DNA from 2 places in the Hydrogenophaga sp. L310 genome. Region 2 is predicted to be linked to the other one. Evidence: predicted binding sites of a transcription regulator. Region 2 holds the regulator's gene; the other holds the start of a gene.
What was found. Region 2 encodes sigma-54, which starts transcription at its own class of promoters, with help from an activator protein. Its sites were predicted from a motif close to TGGCANGNAANCTGCTTT; they were not measured.
Positions count from the first base shown of each region.

Region 1: the regulator sigma-54 is predicted to act here: its motif matches at 2,602-2,619, upstream of nifE (nitrogenase iron-molybdenum cofactor biosynthesis protein NifE).

Region 1 is NZ_JBVPZA010000012.1:93,222-98,488, forward strand. It holds gene nifN (nitrogenase iron-molybdenum cofactor biosynthesis protein NifN) at 1-1,054, opposite strand, end outside; gene nifE (nitrogenase iron-molybdenum cofactor biosynthesis protein NifE) at 1,077-2,570, opposite strand; gene AC0GNO_RS18615 (ferritin-like domain-containing protein) at 2,730-3,209, opposite strand; gene AC0GNO_RS18620 (hypothetical protein) at 3,226-3,582, opposite strand; gene AC0GNO_RS18625 (AAA family ATPase) at 3,590-5,267, opposite strand, start outside.
Region 2 is NZ_JBVPZA010000007.1:197,107-202,373, reverse strand. It holds gene AC0GNO_RS13935 (THUMP domain-containing class I SAM-dependent RNA methyltransferase) at 1-1,109, opposite strand, end outside; gene rpoN (RNA polymerase factor sigma-54) at 1,106-2,755, opposite strand; gene lptB (LPS export ABC transporter ATP-binding protein) at 2,949-3,725, opposite strand; gene lptA (lipopolysaccharide transport periplasmic protein LptA) at 3,731-4,366, opposite strand; gene AC0GNO_RS13915 (thiol:disulfide interchange protein DsbA/DsbL) at 4,506-5,144, opposite strand; gene AC0GNO_RS13910 (SPOR domain-containing protein) at 5,210-5,267, opposite strand, start outside.

The DNA of each region.
Region 1 (5,267 bases), on a different contig from region 2:
CGGCCGGCAGCAGCTCAAGGGCTCTGGATTGCGTGGTGCTGATGCAGCAGCGCAGCTCGGCGCCCATCTCGTGCAGCAGGCCGCCCAGGGCCAGCATCAGGTCGGGCTCGGCGGCAAGGGCCACCTTCATACCGCCGGTGTAGAAATGGCCGTCGAGCATGGCGTCGAGCAGCTGGCTGCGCTGGCGCCGGTACTTGGCCGGCACGGGTTTGCCCGAGAGCTGAGAGAGGCGCTGCAGGAAACGGTCGTTGCAGGCAAGGCCGGTCAGCCGCTCGAAGATCTCCAGCGGCGTGCCGGCGATCTTTTCCAGCGCCTCGGCGCCTTCGCGTGTCTGCTCGCCGATGCCCAGCGTGAAGGCCGAGGCGCCCGCGGCGCGGATCTGTTCCAGCGTGGTGCCGCCGAGTGTGGTGCCGCGCCAGTCGGGCGCGATGTGGCCGTCGAGCGAGCCCGAGATGTCGGGCAGCACGATGGGGTTCAGGCCAAAGGCCTGGATCATCTCGCGCAGCTCGTCGATGTCGCTGGGCGTGAGGTGGCTGCCCGGCAGCAGCGTGACCTGGTCGGCCACCACCGGCAGCGGCTTCACCAGCGACTTGACGATGGCGGTGATGGCGTGTTTGAAGCCGTCTTCGAACGCGCCCACGTAGTCGGGCGTGGAGACGTAGATGATCTCGGTGTCGGCCAGCTCGGGGTGGCGCTTGCGCGCGGTGACGAGGTAGCCGTCGACGTCGTCGCCCTTGGTTTCGGTCAGGCCGGTGGAACAGATCGCGATCACCTTGGGCGCGGCGCGCTTGCGGATGTTGAGCAGCGCCGCCTCGATGTTTTCGTAGCCGCCGAGGATGGTGGTGACCTCGTTCATGGCCGTGGTCTGCAGCGGGATCGCTTCCTTGAAGTGACGCACCAGCAGCACCAGACCGAAGGAGGTGCAGCCTTGCGAACCGTGCATCACCGGCATGCAGGCGTCCAGACCGAGAAACGCAAAGCTCGCGCCCAGCGGCTGGCTCATCTTGAGCGGGTTGACGGTGCAGGCTTTTTTGGATTCGACGACGCGTGCCATGGCTGTTTTCCTTGTGGTGGCGTCAGACCGGAACTTCTTCGGGTTCGAGCCCCATCGCCTTGGCCGCGATACCGCTCAGGTGATCGGTGGTGGTGTTCGGCGTGACCGCGCCCAGGGTTTCGCCGTCGTCGCCCCAGGGCGCGGGGATGCGCACTTGCTGCCACACCGGGTTGAAGATGGCGCGATCAATCTCGTGCACCAGCTCGACCATGCCTTCGTAGCCGCCGTAGGGATGGTGGCGTTCCTGGTTGATGTCGAGCCAGGGCATGCGTGCCTTGAGCGCCACGAACTGCGAGCGGCCTCCCGACAGCATGATGTCGGCGCGCGCTTCCTTCAACATCGCGTACATCTCGCGCGGCGTCATGTCGTCGATCATGTGGGCGTCGGCGCCCTCGCCCATGATCTCCTTGATCTTTTCCTTGTCTTCCTTGGTGCTCTTCTTGACGCTGGTGCCGACGATTTCCATGCCACCTTCCTGCAGCGCCGCCACCACCGACCAGGACTTCACGCCGCCCGTGATCAGCAGCACGCGTTTGCCCTGCAGGCGCTTCTTGTATTCGGCGATGCGCTTGTAGGCGCGTGCTTCTTCCACCTCGATCAGGCGCTCGGTGCGTTCGATGAGTTCGGCGTCGGCGCCCTGCTTCACCAGCAGGCTGGCGATCTGGCGCAGGGTCTCGCTCATGTCGCTGATGCCGTAGAACGAACCTTCGAAATACGGGATGCCGTAGCGCTGCTCCATCTTGGTCGCGATGTTGATCATCGACTTGGAGCAGACCATCATGTTGACCTTGGCCCGGTGCGCGCTGGCGATCTCGTTGTAGCGGCCGTCGCCCGAGATGCACGAGAGGATGCGGATGCCCAGGGCGTCGAGCAGCGGCTTGACCTGCCAGAGTTCGCCGACCAGGTTGTATTCGCCAATGATGTTGATGTCGTAGGCGGTGGTGAACTCGGGTTCGACGGTGCCGATCACGTAGTCCAGCAGGGCTTCGGCGCCGAGCTTGTTGCCCAGGTTCTTGGGGCCGGCGAAGCCGGGCGCGTTGACCGGGATCACCGGCTTGCCAAACTTCTCGGCGGCGCGCTTGCAGACGGCTTCGATGTCGTCGCCGGTCAGCGCGGTGACGCAGGTCTGGTAGACGAAGACCGCGGGTGGATCGTACTTTTCGATGATCTCGCGGATGGACTTGAACAACCGCTTTTCACCGCCGTAGATCACGTCGAGTTCGTTGATGTCGGTGGTGAAGCCGCTGCGGTAGATCGTCGAACCGCTGGATGCACTGTGGCGGTTGTCCCAGGAGTTGCCTTCGCAGGCGATGGGGCCGTGCACCAGGTGCGCCACGTCGACCACGGGCTGCAGCGCGATCTTGGCGCCGTCGAAGGCGCAACCACCCGCGGCCGCGCCGGGCGAGAGCTGCTTGGTGCAGCCCTTCTTGCGTTCCTTCTCGCTCTTGCCCTGGTTGATGTCGCAGCCGGGCTCCTCGAACACTTCAGCGATCTTGGCCTTGAGCGATACAGACATGGCGGACTCCAGACGGTGGGTTGTGAGTCCCTTTGCAAGTTGGGTGCCAGCCCAAAACCGCTGCTTTTCAGTCCGTTTTCGCTTGTCGCTCGCTCTTCAGTGGCGGTTTTGGAGGGAATGTCACGGTGGCTTTGCGACAGGCCACCCCACCACCGCGGTTCACTTCTGCATGGGCAGCTTGGCGCCGCTGCGGTGCAGGACGATCCAGCGCTCCAGCTCTGCGACGTGCTGCGCCTCCTCCTCTACAAACTCTTTCGCCAGCACCTTGATCTCGGGGTCGGTCGTGGTCTGCAGCACGTTGTCGTAAAAGGCCAGGCCGGCGCTCTCGGCGTCCAGCGCCACCTGCAGCGCCTGCTCGATGCCGATGAACGGGTCGGCGGCCCAGATCGCTGCGGCCTCGGGGCTCTCGATGTCGGGCCACTGGTAGTCGGCCTCGGCCAGCGTGGGCAGATTGCGGTAGCCGGCGCGTTCGCGCGCGTCGCCCAGGTGCAGCAGCGAGTAGTCGGCCAGCTGGCGGAACAGCTGGGCCACCTCGGTGTTGCCGGCCGTGCGCATGGCGTCGGCGAGCTGGCCGAAGCGCAGCGCGGCTTCGTTTTCCAGCTGGATGGTGTGGGCCAGAAATTCTTCAACGGATTCCATGTCAATCTTCCTTCGGTCAAAAATCCAGTTCGAACCAGGCCGGCTCTTTCTGGCGCAGCTGGGCGATCAGTTCCAGCGTGGCCGGCACCAGGGCGTGGATGCCGTACCAGACCTCTTCGCGCCGTGGCTGACCATCGCTCTCCAGCATGCCCTGCAGGCGCCCCCAACCGTGCCAGTCGAGCTGGACCAGGCGCAGGCGCAGCGGCTCGGGCCAGTGCGCCAGGGTCTGCGCCATGCGCAGCAGGTGCATCTCGACACAGGCCAGGGTGTTGGCGCTGGCGAACAGCTCTTCTTCCCCCTGCAGCTCGGCGAGCAGGCGCGCCATGACCTCGCCGCTGTTCTGCAGGATCAGGTATTGCATGCGGGCAAACATGGCGGGCTCAGTGAATCGTCAAGGACTCAACAGAAGGGTCCAGCCCGCGGAACATGGCGCAGCGCAGGAACACCTCGCGGCTCGCGCCCACCTGCTTGTGGCGGCAGTACTTGGCGACCAGCTTGGCCAGGCCCTTGATGTCGCGCCCGGTCGCGGCCGGGAACAGGTCGGCCAGCATCTGCGGCATGCCGGGCGCCAGCGCCAGCGCGAACTGCTCACCCATCACGCCCCAGATGCGCGCGCGGGCGGCCGCGTCGGGCGGGTGGTAGCGGATCAGCGCGATGCAGCGCGAGACGATGGCCTCGTCGATGTCATCCACCCGGTTGGTGGTGAGGAACAGCAGGCCGTTGAAATACTCCAGCACACGCAGGAAGACACCGACCACGGCGTTCATGGTCAGGTTGTCGTCGCGCTTCTTGATGTACACGTCGGCCTCGTCGATCAGCAGCACCGCGCCCCAGCGCTGCGCACGCTGCAGCACGTCTTTCAGCGCCGTCTCCATGGTGGCCACGTTCAGCCCGAGCTGGCCCGAGTGCACGCGGTAAAGCGGGCGCTGGATGATCTCGGCATAGACCTCGGCGGTGAGCGTCTTGCCCACGCCGGGCGGGCCGGCGCAGAGCACCGTGGTGCCGCCGGACTTGCCGGCGATGATGTCGTCCATCAACACGTCCATCTCGGCGGTCAGGATGTCGATCAGGTCGGTCTGCTCGGGCGGCAGCACCAGCAGCTGCTTGAGCTGGGGCTTGTAGGCGTAGGGTTCGAGGTCGTCCACATGCACCCACACATGGTGGTGCAGCTCCAGGTGGAACATCAGGATCAGCGGGTGCACCGGCAGCTGGCGGAACAGGCGGGGCCTGTCTTTCAGCTCGGCTTTCAGCACCAGCACGTCCTGCTCGGCGTCGTACTGGCTGCTCTTGGCGGCCTTGTTCAGGTAGTTGGTCAGCAGCTCGCCCGGGGTTTCCAGGCTGGTGTCGCGCTGCTGCAGGACGGCCTCGTCGTTCACCAGGCGCGCCGCTTCACCCTGCGCCGAGAGGATCACGATGTCCTTGCGCAGCCAGTCGCAGTCGCGGTGGGTGGCGCTCGGGTCGGGCGCGTGAAAGGCCAGGCCACGGCCGAGGAACTGGGCACCGCTCTGCGCGCGCCACTCGAAGTACGTGGCCACCGACGCTTCGTACGCGCGCAGCAGCTCGGGCGTCTCACGCACCAGGCCGCGCGCGAGCAGCAGCTCGGCCACGCTGCGGCCGATCACGTCGTTGCCCGAGAGGCGCAGGGTCTGGTTGACCAGGCCGCCCTTGGCGTTGGCCTTGAGGTCGATGGTGACCTTGCCGGTTTCGTCGTTCGAGGGCGGCGTGTAGTCGATGCGGGTCGGGCACCAGGCCAGCGGCACGCTATCGGTGTCGGCGCTGAACAGCCAGCCGTGCGTGCTGCCCTCGGCCAGATAAGCCACCAGCGCGGGCACCACGTCTTCCAGCGTGTCGGCCGTGAAGCGCTGGGCGCCGGGCACGCCGAGCAGGCCCCGCAGCGAACGCAGCTGCACGGCGCGGCGCTGCTGAGCCGGGCCGCCCGCGTCCCAGAGCTGGTCGAGACGGTCCAGCACCGGCGCACTGAGCAGGCGCAGCCGGGTCTCGGCGTGTTGTCCGAAACGCAGCTGGTCCGTCAGGCCGGCCAGCTCGGGGAATTCCCCG
Region 2 (5,267 bases):
TCGGCCATCTGCGCGCTCTCGCGGCCCAGGCCGGGCGCGGGGGGCGCAGCCTTGCCGGCCGCGCCGGTGCGGGGGGCGCGCGGCTCCATGCGCTGGGCGCGGGCACTGGCGTTTTCTCCAGCCACACCGGCCGCGGCGATGCGCTCGCCGTAGGGCGGGTTGAGCAGCATCACACCGGGTTTCTGGGTGGGCGGCATACGCTGCAGGGCGTCGCCGCCGCGCAGTTCAATGGCGTGGGCCACGCCCGCGCGCTCGGCGTTGCGCTGCGCGAAATCGACCATGCGGAACGAGACGTCGCTGCCGAAGACGATGGGCGCATGGCCTTCGGGCCAAGGGCGCATGTCGCGTTCGGCTTCGTCCTGGATGGCGTGCCACACATGCTGCTGGAACGGCAGCATTTTTTCAAACGCGAAGCGGCGCAGCATCCCGGGCGGGATGTTGAGCGCGATCTGCGCGGCCTCGATCACCACCGTACCGCTGCCGCAGCAGGGGTCGTACAGCGGGGTGATGGCGTCCAGCGTTTCGGCTTCGCCGCCGTTCCAGCCGGTGGCGGCGATCATGGCCGCGGCCAGCGTTTCCTTCAGCGGTGCATCGCCCTTGTCTTCACGCCAGCCTCGCTTGAACAGCGGCTCACCCGAGGTGTCGATGTAGAGCGTGAGTTCTTCGGTGGTGACGTGGGCGTAGATGCGCACGTCGGGCCAGGTGGTGTCCACGCTGGGGCGTTCGCCGCGCTTGTCGCGGAAGCGATCACAGATCGCGTCCTTGATCTTCAGTGCGGCGAAGTTGAGGCTGGTCAGCGGGCTGTGCTGCGCGGTGATCTCGACCTTGATGGTCTGCTGCGGCGTGAACCAGATTTCCCAGGCGATCTCGCTGGCTGCGTTGTACAGGTCCTGCTCGCCGCGGTAACCACCGTGCCAGAGCTGCACCAGCACGCGCTGGCTCAGGCGGCTGTACAGGTTCAGGCGCATGGCGTCGCGCCACGAGGCCTTGATGCCCACACCGCCGCGGGCCTTGAAGGCCAGCGGTTCGTTGGTGATGCGCTGCACCTCGTCGGCGAGCATGTCCTCCACGCCGGCCGCACAGGGGAGAAACAACTTCAATTGATTCACAGGCTTTTTCTAAGGTTGGCCGGTGCGATGCGAAGTGCCTCGCGGTACTTGGCCACGGTGCGGCGCGCGCACTCGATGCCCTGCTCCTTGAGCAGGTCGGAGAGCTGGTTGTCGGACAGCGGTTTCTTGGGCTCTTCGGAGGCGATGAACTGTTTGAGCAGGGCGCGCACCGCGGTGCTCGACGCGTTGCCGCCGGTTTCGGTGCCGAGCGAAGAGCCGAAGAAGTACTTGAGCTCGTAGGTGCCGAACGGCGTGGCCATGTACTTGGCGGTGGTCACGCGGCTGATGGTGGACTCGTGCAGGCCCAGCTCGTCGGCGATCTCGCGCAGCACCAGCGGGCGCATGGCGAGTTCGCCGTGCATGAAGAAGTTGCGCTGGCGCTCGACGATGGCACTCGATACGCGCAGGATGGTGTCGAAACGCTGCTGGATGTTCTTGATGAACCAGCGCGCTTCCTGCAGGCGCTGCTGCATGGCGGCGTGGCCGGCTTCGCCGCCGTTGTCGCGACCGCCGCGGTTTTGCCGCATGGCGTTGGCGTACACGTCGTGCACGCGCAGGCGCGGCATCACGTCGGGATTCAGGATGACCTTGAAGCCCCGGCCGGCGCGTGTGACGATGACGTCGGGCACGACCACGTTGCGCTCCACATCGATGAAACGGCGCCCGGGTTTGGGTTCAAGCCGCGCGATGACACCCAGCGCGGCGCGCGCCGTTTCGTCGTCGATGCCGCACAGGGCGCACAGACGCTTGATGTCGCGTTTGGCCACCAGCTCCATCGACTGGTTGCAGATGGCCAGCGCCGCGCGCGCTTCGGGGGTGTTGCGCAGCTCTTCGATCTGCAGGCGCAGGCATTCGCCGAGGTTGCGCGCACCCACGCCGGTGGGCTCCATGTGCTGCAGCCAGCCCAGGGCCATGCGCAGCTGCGCTTCGACGGCCTCCAGCTCTTCGATGGCAGGCGAGGTGGCCTCGCGGCCGTGCATGAGCCGCCAGAAGTCCAGGGCGAGCTCGGCCATGTCGTCTTCGAGGTAGGCATCGTCGTTGAGCGATTCGATGAGGAAATACAGCGCCGCCGCGTCCTCGTCGCTCAGCCGCAGGCAGCGGGCCTGCTCGTGCAGGTGGTCCTGGAGGCTGACGGGACTGCGGGCCAGGTCGGCTGCGCTGGCGGTTTCGTCGTCGCCACCGGAGCCGCTGTTGCGCGCCGGTGCGTCGCCGCCCCATTCGCTGTCGTCAGGCGCCATCTCGACCGTGCCGTCGCCTTCCCAGCTTTCTTCCACCGGGGTGGCCCCGTCGAGCCGGCTTTCGATCTCGTCGCCTGAGCCGCTGTCGGCGGGCGCGTCGGACGTGCTGCTGACGCGGTCAGGCAGCGGGCCGTCAAATTCGGCGGGGGCGGCCACGGCGTCGGCCACCGGCAGCGCGGCATCGGCGATCTGTTCGCCGGCGCTCACCGGCGCATCGACCTGCTCCAGACCGAAAGCCTCGCGCTCGGCGATCTCTTCCGTGCGCTCCAGAAACGGGTTTTCGTCGAGCATCTGCTCGACCTCCTGCGCCATTTCCAGCGTGGAGAGTTGCAGCAGGCGGATCGATTGCTGCAACTGGGGCGTGAGCGCCAGGTGCTGCGATACACGCAGGGAGAGGCCTTGCTTCATGCCTGGGCGTACAGCAGTGGGAAACGGAGATTCGCCGCCGGGCCGCCCCAAGGCGAATCAACCCCCTTGGGGGGCAGCGCGCCGCGCAGCGGCAAGGCGTGGGGGCCACAAGACGCCGCCGGGCCGCCCCAAGGCGAATCAACCCCCTCGGGGGGCCGCGAAGTACATGCAATGACGAGCGTGGCGGTCATGTTCACATGCGGAAGTTCTCGCCCAGGTACACACGGCGTACTTCGGCGTTTTCCACGATCTCTGCGGTGGGACCGCTGGCCAGAACATGGCCGTCGCTGATGATGTAGGCGTGGTCGCAGATGCCCAGGGTTTCGCGCACGTTGTGATCGGTGATCAGCACACCGATGCCCCTGGACTTCAGAAAACCGATGATGTGCTGGATCTCCAGAACCGCAATCGGGTCGATGCCGGCAAAGGGTTCGTCCAGCAGGATGAAGCGCGGGCGCGTGGCCAGGGCCCGGGCGATTTCCACCCGGCGCCGCTCGCCCCCGGAAAGGGCGGGCGCCGGCGAATCGCGCAGATGGTCCACCCGCAGGTCCTTGAGCAGTTCATCGAGGCGGCTGCCGATTTCTGCTTCGGTCAGGGGTTTGCCATCCACATCGTGCTGCAGCTCCAGAACGGCGCGCACGTTCTGCGCCACCGTGAGTTTGCGGAAGATCGAGGCCTCTTGTGGCAGGTAACCCAGGCCCAGCCGGGCACGGCGGTGGATCGGCAAGCCTTCGATGCGCTGGCCGTCGAGCAGGATCTGCCCGCCATCGGCACGCAGCAGGCCCACGATCATGTAGAACGAGGTGGTCTTGCCGGCGCCGTTCGGGCCCAGCAGGCCGACCACTTCACCTTTGTCGACCTTGAGCGAGACATCCTTGACCACCGTGCGGGTGCCATAGGATTTCTTCAGACCCCGGACTTCCAGACTGCTGCGCACCGCCATCGCCTGAGGCGTGCTGGCCATGAGCATGGTCGTCACTTCTGCTTCTCGTTGAGATCGGTGCTGGGTCGCAGCTTGGCAGGATCGGTCGGGGCGGGTGCCGGGGACGCCGCATCGGGAATGGGCGTGAGCATGGCACGCACGCGACCCGAGGGGTTGGCGGCCGTGCGGTTGGCGGGTCCACCCTTGACGGTGAACACCTCGGTCAGGCTGTTGTAGGTGATCTGGTTGCCCACACTTTCGTCGTTCAGCTGGGTGCCGCGGTAGCGGCGCAAGACGGCGCTGCCGGTGAACACCACGGTCTGGGCCTTGCTGTCGTATTCGATGCGCTCACCCTCGCCTTCGATCCACTCGTCCAGACCTTCGCGCTTCTGGCGGAAGAAACCAGGCGCTGCCGCCGTGCCGGTCACCACGCCAAACTGGTTGCCCTGCGGATCCTGGCGCACGTCCATCTTGCTGCCCCGCATGACGATGGTGCCCTTGGTGATCAGGACATTGCCGGTGAAGACGCTGGTCTGCCGCGTGTCTTCGTAGCGCAGCGAGTCCGCCTCGATGTTCATGGGCTTGTCTTTGTCGGCCAGCTCCGCCTGGGCCGCGCCTGCCAGCACCAGACCGGCCATCGTGACAAAGAGACTGCGGATCCATGGGGGGGGAAGGTGGTGTGTGGGCATGGCTTTAATAGGGCACAAATCTTGCATTCATTGTAACGGTGCAAAGGCCACTTGTCGGCGTCCAGCGCTCAATGAACCGACCCGAAAAGCACAAGACCCGCCTGCAGCGGGTCTTGCTCGCGGCACGGGGAACCCGGGATCAGGTTTTGCGTGCTTCAGCAATGAGTGAATCGGCAATCAGCATCGTGCGCGGACCCTGCCCACCGATGTAAAAACGGCCCGCCACACCCAGCGCTGGTGTGCCTTCAACGTCATAAGCGTTCTGCAGCCCGATGGCGGCCTCGGCCATCTTGATGGCACTGCCGTTGAAGAAACCGGTGAATTTTTCACGGTCAACACCCTGCTTCTCCACCCAGGCGGTGATGGCCGGCGCCGTGGTCAGCGGCAAGCGCTCTTCGTGAAAAGCCTTGAACACCTTCTGGTGCAGGGCATCGACCAGGCCCATGGATTCCAGCGCGAAATACAGGCGCTGCATGGGCACAAAAGCCGTGTTGAAGGCCACCGGCACGCGGCGCACCTTCACATCGGCGGGCAGCTTCTTGATCCAGGCGTCGAGCAGCGGCTCGAAATGGTGACAGTGGATGCAGGAGTAGGCAAAAAACTCCACCACTTCCACCTGCCCCGGTGGCGTGCTGACCGGCACCGGCTTGCTCAGTCGGACAAAGTCCTTGCCCTCCTGGAACCCGACGCGCTGCGCCCAGGCGGGGCTGAGCCCCAGGCCACTGGCAGCGAGGGCACCGGCAGCCAGCAGAGAACGGGATAGATCGCGGCGTTGCATCGAATCAAACTCCTTGTGTTGACCTGCTTGGTTTCACAGGCCATGGGAAAAGTTCCGGGATGGGTTCAGCGCTGAACGCGCACCAGGGCGGCATCCACCCCGTTGACTTCGAGTTGTTCCAGC